Regions from separate parts of the Martelella endophytica genome, predicted to be linked through region 1. Evidence: predicted binding sites of a transcription regulator. Region 1 holds the regulator's gene; each other region holds the start of a gene.
What was found. The regulator PhoB, encoded in region 1, activates phosphate uptake and scavenging genes when phosphate is short. The targets are predictions, from matches to a motif close to TGTCATNNANCTGTCAT.
Positions count from the first base shown of each region.

Region 2: ugpB (sn-glycerol-3-phosphate ABC transporter substrate-binding protein UgpB) is a predicted target of PhoB. The motif match lies at 1,352-1,368, and genes of this name have one in related genera.
Region 3: TM49_RS00030 (alkaline phosphatase) is a predicted target of PhoB. The motif match lies at 1,192-1,208, and genes of this name have one in related genera.

Region 1 covers NZ_CP010803.1:1,299,896-1,302,160, reverse strand. Annotated here, with positions in the region: gene TM49_RS05940 (orotate phosphoribosyltransferase) at 1-25, opposite strand, end outside; gene phoB (phosphate regulon transcriptional regulator PhoB) at 538-1,221, opposite strand; gene phoU (phosphate signaling complex protein PhoU) at 1,254-1,967, opposite strand; gene pstB (phosphate ABC transporter ATP-binding protein PstB) at 1,999-2,265, opposite strand, start outside.
Region 2 covers NZ_CP010803.1:4,477,563-4,479,827, forward strand. Annotated here, with positions in the region: gene rsmI (16S rRNA (cytidine(1402)-2'-O)-methyltransferase) at 37-930, shown strand; gene TM49_RS20890 (YraN family protein) at 923-1,282, shown strand; gene ugpB (sn-glycerol-3-phosphate ABC transporter substrate-binding protein UgpB) at 1,439-2,265, shown strand, end outside.
Region 3 covers NZ_CP010803.1:5,967-8,231, reverse strand. Annotated here, with positions in the region: gene TM49_RS00030 (alkaline phosphatase) at 1-1,131, opposite strand, end outside; gene TM49_RS00025 (DedA family protein) at 1,275-1,901, opposite strand; gene TM49_RS00020 (hypothetical protein) at 1,894-2,265, opposite strand, start outside.

The sequences.
Region 1 (2,265 bases):
GGTCGGCAAAACTCGCTCTTGTCATTTCGGTCCCTTTCATCTCGCCCGGCTTCGCGCGCCGGCTGCGGGAGGAGCAACCGGGGAAGGCTTCGGGTGGCGCCGCGCGGCGGCTTCGGTTCTGTCCGTGCCCTTTTCAGGCGGAAAAATCAATCGCCCGATACGGAAAGAGCGGTCAACCGCCCGCTCCGGCGCCCCGAAGATAACGAAACATTGGGCCGCCGCAATGACGGAAACCATCTTCGCAGAAGGAATTGCGTTTCATTGCCCTCCTCCTTGAGGAGGTGCTATCGCATATGGCTTCACCGCAAAGCCTCAAGTCTTCTCGCCCCGGAGGGGAGAGATGTCGCGACAGCGACAGTGAGGGGGGACGTTATCCAAGCTGACGTCCTCAAGAACGGACATGCTGCTTCACCCTCACTGCCCCTTTCGGGGCATCTCTCCCGCAAGCGGGAGAGAGTATATGGAGCGAGATCCAAGGCCATCTGAGATAGCCCTCCCTTGAGGGGCGAAGATCGGTTGGGGGCGATGCGCTAGCCCTCAGACTTCCATCGCATAACCCGCGCCGCGCACGGTGCGGATGACGTCGGGCATCTGGGAGAAGTTCAGCGCCTTGCGCAGCCGGCCGACATGGACGTCGACCGTGCGTTCGTCGACATAGATGTCGTGGCCCCAGACGCCATCGAGAAGCTGAGCGCGGGAGAAGACGCGGCCGGGCGAACTCATCAGGAATTCGAGCAGGCGGAACTCGGTCGGGCCGAGGCGGACCTCACGGCTCTTGCGGTGGACGCGGTGGGTCTCCCGGTCGAGCTCGATATCGCCGCATTTGAGCACGGTGGAAAGCACTTCCGGCCGGGCCCTGCGCAGGATCGCCCTGACACGGGCCATCAGTTCCGGTGTCGAGAACGGTTTCACCACATAATCGTCGGCGCCGATGGCAAGGCCCCTCACCCGCTCGCTTTCCTCGCCGCGCGCGGTCAGCATGATGATCGGCAGACGTTCGGTCTCGGGACGCATCCTCAGGCGCCGGCAGAGCTCGATGCCGGAGACGCCGGGCAGCATCCAGTCGAGCAGCAGCAGGTCGGGCACCCATTCCTGCAGGCGGATTTCGGCCTCGTCCCCGCGCAGGATGGTCTCGACCTCATAGCCTTCGGCTTCCAGATTGTATCGCAGCAGAACGCTCAGGGCCTCTTCGTCTTCAACGACGGCAATCTTCGGCACCATGGATCTCAAACTCCGTTATCGTGGCTTGTCGTTCAGGTATCACTGGAGCCGACGGCCGCGGTATTGTCGTCCTTCGGACGCTCTCCCTGCGGCTGGGCGCCGGTGGCGATGTAGTAGATCATCTCGGCAATGTTGGTCGCATGGTCGCCGATACGCTCGATGTTCTTGGCGCAGAACAGAAGATGCGTGCAGGTGGTGATGTTGCGCGGATCTTCCATCATGTAGGTCAGAAGCTCGCGGAACAGCGAGGTGTAGATCGCGTCGATCTCCTCGTCGCGCTCGCGGATCGAATTGGCCTTGTCGGCCTGGCGCGAATTGTAGGCGTCGAGCACTTCCTTGAGCTGCAGCAGCGCCAGTTCGGACAGATGCTCGATGCCGTGGGCGAGCTTGCGCGGCACGCCGGTGCCCTGCACCGAGATCACCCGCTTGGCGGTGTTCTTGGCCATGTCGCCGACGCGCTCGAGATCGGCGGCGATGCGGATCGCGCCCATGATTTCGCGCAGGTCCGAGGCGACCGGCTGGCGTCTTGCGATGATCACCACCGCCTTGTCGCCGATCTCGCGCTCGGCCTCGTCGAGAACCAGGTCGTCGGAAATCACCTTCTGGGCAAGGGCGCTGTCGGTGTTGACCAGCGCCTCGACCGATTCGCTCACCATCTCCTCGGCAAGTCCGCCCATTTCCGAAATGCGGCGCTGCAGGTATTTCAGCTCTTCATCAAAGGCTGTCAGAATATGCGAAGGGGCCATTGTCGTTCCTTCCCTCAGTAAATGCAGGCGCTCAACCGAAGCGTCCCATGATGTAATCCTGGGTGCGGCTGTCGGCCGGATTGGTGAAGATCGTGTCGGTGTCGTTTTCCTCGACCATATGGCCGAGATGGAACATGGCCGTGCGCTCGGAAACGCGGGCGGCCTGCTGCATCGAGTGGGTCACCATCACGATCGTGTAGTTCTGCTTCAACTCGCTGATCAGCTCCTCGACGCGCGCCGTGGCGATCGGGTCGAGCGCCGAGCAGGGTTCGTCCATCAGGATCACCTCCGGGCTGAC
Region 2 (2,265 bases), 1.6 Mb from region 1:
GTTCAAAGGAAAGGGAAACTGAGCGGGAATGACAGCATGAGCGACGACAGCAACCGGTTTGAAATTTCAGGCCACGCCATCGAGGCGCGGCCGCTGGCGCCGGGGCTCTATCTTGTTGCGACCCCGATCGGCAATCTTGGCGACATCACCATAAGGGCGCTGGAAACGCTGGCCGGTGCCGATATTCTCGCCTGTGAGGATACCCGCGTCACCCGCAAGCTGCTCGACCGCTTCGCCATTCGCAAGCGTCCGTTCGCCTATCACGAACACAATGCGGAACAGGCCGGCGAAAAGCTGATGGAAGCGCTCCGCGATGGCAAGAGCGTTGCGCTCGTCTCCGATGCGGGGACGCCGCTCGTTTCCGACCCCGGTTACCGGCTGTCGCTGTTGGCGATCGCCGAAGGCATCAGGGTGACGCCGGTTCCGGGCGCCTCCGCACCGCTTGCAGCCCTCGTCGGCGCTGGCCTGCCGAACGATGCCTTCTTCTTCGCGGGCTTTCCGCCGGCAAAGGACAAGGGGCGGCGCGACCGCTTCGCCGAACTGACCACGGTGCAGGCGACGCTGATCTTCTTCGAATCGCCCCACCGCATCGGCGCCACACTTGCAGCCGCCGCAGACGTTCTGGGGGCCGAACGCGCTGCCGCCGTCTGCCGGGAACTGACCAAGACCTATGAGGAATTCCGGCGCGGCACGCTTGCCGAGCTCGCCGCATCCTATCGCGATGCCGAGGTGAAGGGCGAGATCGTGCTGGTCATCGGCCCTCCCCTTGCCGATGCGGCGCCGGATGAACAGGACGTCGATGCGCTTTTGACCCGGCTTGTCGCCGACATGCCGGCTGCCAAGGCGGCCGCGCAGGCGGCAAAGGAAACCGGCCTGCCGCGCAAGGATCTTTACCAGCGGCTTCTCGCGATGAAGGACGGGGATGGATAACAGCGCCGGCAGACGGAGAGCAGAGCGCCGCGGCCGCAATGCCGAGCGGATCGCAGCACTTTACCTGCGGCTGAAGGGATATCGCATCATCACCACCCGTTTTCGCTGCCATGCCGGCGAAATCGACATCATCGCCATGAGACGCGACCTCGCTGTCTTCGTCGAGGTCAAGGCGCGCGCGGATGAACGGGTCGCCATCGACGCCGTGACGCCTTCGGCCATGCGCCGCATTCGTGCGGCATCGGACGTCTGGCTTGCAAGGCAGGAGGATGCACATCTTCTCTCCCAGCGTTATGACATTGTCGCTTGCCTGCCGGGGCGTCTCCCACGACATTTCATCGATGCGTTCTGACCATCCGAACACGAATTAAGCTCGAACGAACGCATTCCGAGCCTGCGTTTAACAAATTTGAAACAAAAGCGTCGCTCAGCCGTCATGCAAGCGCGCTACCTCCGTTCCATCATCTCAAGCGATGATTTCGAACCTTATCGAACGGGGACTTTCACGATGAAGAAATTTGTTCTGGCCGCGCTTGTCGTCGGCCTTTCGAGCTCGACGGCTTTCGCCGCAACCCAGGTTCAGTGGTGGCACGCAATGGGCGGCGAACTGGGCAAAAAAGTTGACGAAATCGTTGCTGGCTACAACGCCTCGCAGGACGAATACGAAGTTGTCGCTTCCTACAAGGGCGGCTACGCGGACACGATGAACTCGGCGATCGCTGCATTCCGCGCCGGCCAGCAGCCTGCCATCGTTCAGGTCTACGAAGTCGGCACCGGCACGATGATGGCCGCCAAGGGCGCCATCTACCCGGTCTATCAGCTGATGAGCGACACCGGCGAAGATTTCGATCCGAGCGCCTTCCTGCCCGCCGTCGTCGGCTACTACACCGACACCGACGGCAACATGCTTTCGATGCCTTTCAACTCTTCGACGCCGATCCTCTATTACAACAAGGACGTCTTCGAAAAGGCCGGTCTCGACCCGAATACGCCGCCGAAGACCTGGGCCGAAATGGAAGACTTCTCCAGGAAGATCGTCGATAGCGGCGCTGCTGACTGCGGCTTCACCACAGGCTGGGTATCCTGGATCCAGACCGAAAACCTCTCCGCCTGGCACAACGTTCCGCTCGGCACCGAGGAAAACGGCTTCGGCGGCCTGGACGCGCGCCTGACCATGAATGGTCCGGTTCAGGCCAAGCACTGGGGTAACCTGAAGAAGTGGGCCGATGACGGCCTCTACAAATATGCAGGCCCGGTTGGCGGTGACGATGCCCAGCCGCTGTTCTATGCGCAGACCTGCGCGATGATGATGAACTCGTCGGCTTCGCGCGCCGG
Region 3 (2,265 bases), 1.3 Mb from region 1:
GCCGTCCTTGTTCTGCGAAAGCCGGTCGATCGCTGTCTCGGTCATTTCAACGAGGCCGGGCTGGTCCGGGAATTTTTCCACCGTACCCTTCTTCAGGAAGGAGCGGTCGAGCTTGGTGTCCATGTTGCCGGTGTGGAACAGGCCGAGGATCTTGCCGGCGTTGTTCTTCGCGGCGTCTTCCAGCGAGGCGGCGTCGATGGCGACCGTGTAGCCGGCATCCGTGAACATCTGGATATAGTCCTTGTCGTCCTTGCGCTTGGAGCCGGGCACGTCGGACTTCAGGAAATAGGCAGAGCCGCCGCCGAGGATGACGTCGGGCTGAACCTCATAGAACATGCCGACGATATCGGCCTTGTCGCCGCGAAGGCGGGTGTGGGCGACAATGGCGGCCGGCGTCGCGTCTTCGATCTCGGCGGTGGAGACGACGCCGATCGACTTGCCGGTCTGGCGGCGCAGCGCCTCGGCAATGGTTTCGACCTTCGGGTCGTCCTGGCTCGCCGGCGTGCGGTCGGCATAGACGCCGAGCGCGTTCACGCGGGTCTTGTGGCCGGTCATGTAGGCCGACATGGTGTTGGCCGAGTCGGTGGCGATCGAATGGGTCGAGGAGGTGCCGATGAAGGCGGCCGGCGGAATGTCGTCCATGGCGAGACGACCGTCGGCCTTGCCCTCGGTCATGCCCTTGGACATGATGCGGGCGGCCGTGCGGTGCGCGACCGAAAGGCCGTCGCCGAGGAAGAAGATGACATTCTTGGCCTTGGCCACCGACGGTGTGTTGTAGACGGTCCAGTTGACGGTCTTTTCTTCCGCGTCGCCGGCCTTGACGGAGACGGTGTAATCGCCGGCGCTGGCGAGCGAAAGATCACGCAGGATCAGCGCGGAACCGAGGCTCGCGTCGTCCTTGCCCTTTTCGTCGGAAACGAATTCGGCCTCGTGGCCGAAGACATCGGCATAGGCCTTGCCGTTGACGGTGACGTCGATATCGGCGGCGTCGTAGACCTGGTCGAGTTCGACCTTGAAATCGAACGGCGAGCCGACGAGGATCTTCGCCCGGTCGAGCGGATAGATGGTGGCGGCATTGGCGGCGCCGGCGAGGAAGGTCGCGGCGGCGAGAACGGCGAGACGAGCGCGCATGGGAACCTCTTTGAGAAGAGTGGCTGAAGCGTTGATGCCCATCCGCGATAATCCCGCCCGGTGACAGGCGAATGACGTATTGTTATACCATCTCGGCGTGCAGTCACGGCCGGAGCGGCCAACATTGGGCGCCGGAAGTCCGGTTACATCCGGCCGCGCGGTTTGATGCTGCGGCGCCGGCGGCCCTGCACGATCCGGGTGATGCGCCACCCGAGGAACAGCGCGACCACACCGGCGGCGAGGAAGCCGCTGGCATTGCCGGCGATCTGGGCCACGGCGACGATGTTTTTCGCGAACATGAAGCCGAGAAAAATATAGAAATTCACCCAGATCATCTGGCCGGGGATCGCCGAGAGCGTGAACACCTTCCAGCGCATGCCGGCTGCGCCCGCGACCGGATTGACATAGGGGCCGATCATCGCCAGCAGCCAGCGCGTCAGGAAGATCGCGATCGCGCCGCGGCGGTGGAGATATCCGCGCGCCCGACGCACCAGCCGCCGGCTCTTCGTCCCGCGCGCGGCATACCGGGAGACGAGCCGGCTGCCGCCGATACGGCCGGTCCAGTAGCCGATCTGGTCGGACGTGCAGGCGGCTGTCAGGCAGGCGCCGACGGTCGGCGCATAGGGGAGGTCGCCTGAGGCCACCAGCGAGCCACCGACAAGCATGATCAGCGCCGAGGGCAGCGGCACGCCGAGACATGACAGCATCACGCAAAGCGCGATGACCGGCACGCCGTAGATCGGCACCAGTGCCAGAAACTGTTCACTCATCGGCATCGGATTTCGCGCTTTCATAGTCGTCGAGCGCGTCAGCAATCTCGATTTCGAGTTCGTCGAGTGTGAGCCCCTTGGCGGTGGCGATCTGCCGGAGCATCAGGCGTCGGCCATAGACCTCCGGAAGGTCGAGCGCCTCGGCCAGGCGGTCCGAGGGGATATGGTAGATCATGGCGACGTGACCGAGTGTCATCCAGCTTTTCAGGTCGAGATCGCGATGTTCGTAGCTGTGCCAGTAGAACACCGACAGGATGAACCGAAGGCCGAAGATCAGGGTCAGGAGCGTCGTCGCCACAAAGGCGATCGAGAGCGCGCGGTGGCGGGTCCACAATGCGCGGAGCAGCTTTCCCATCTGACTTTC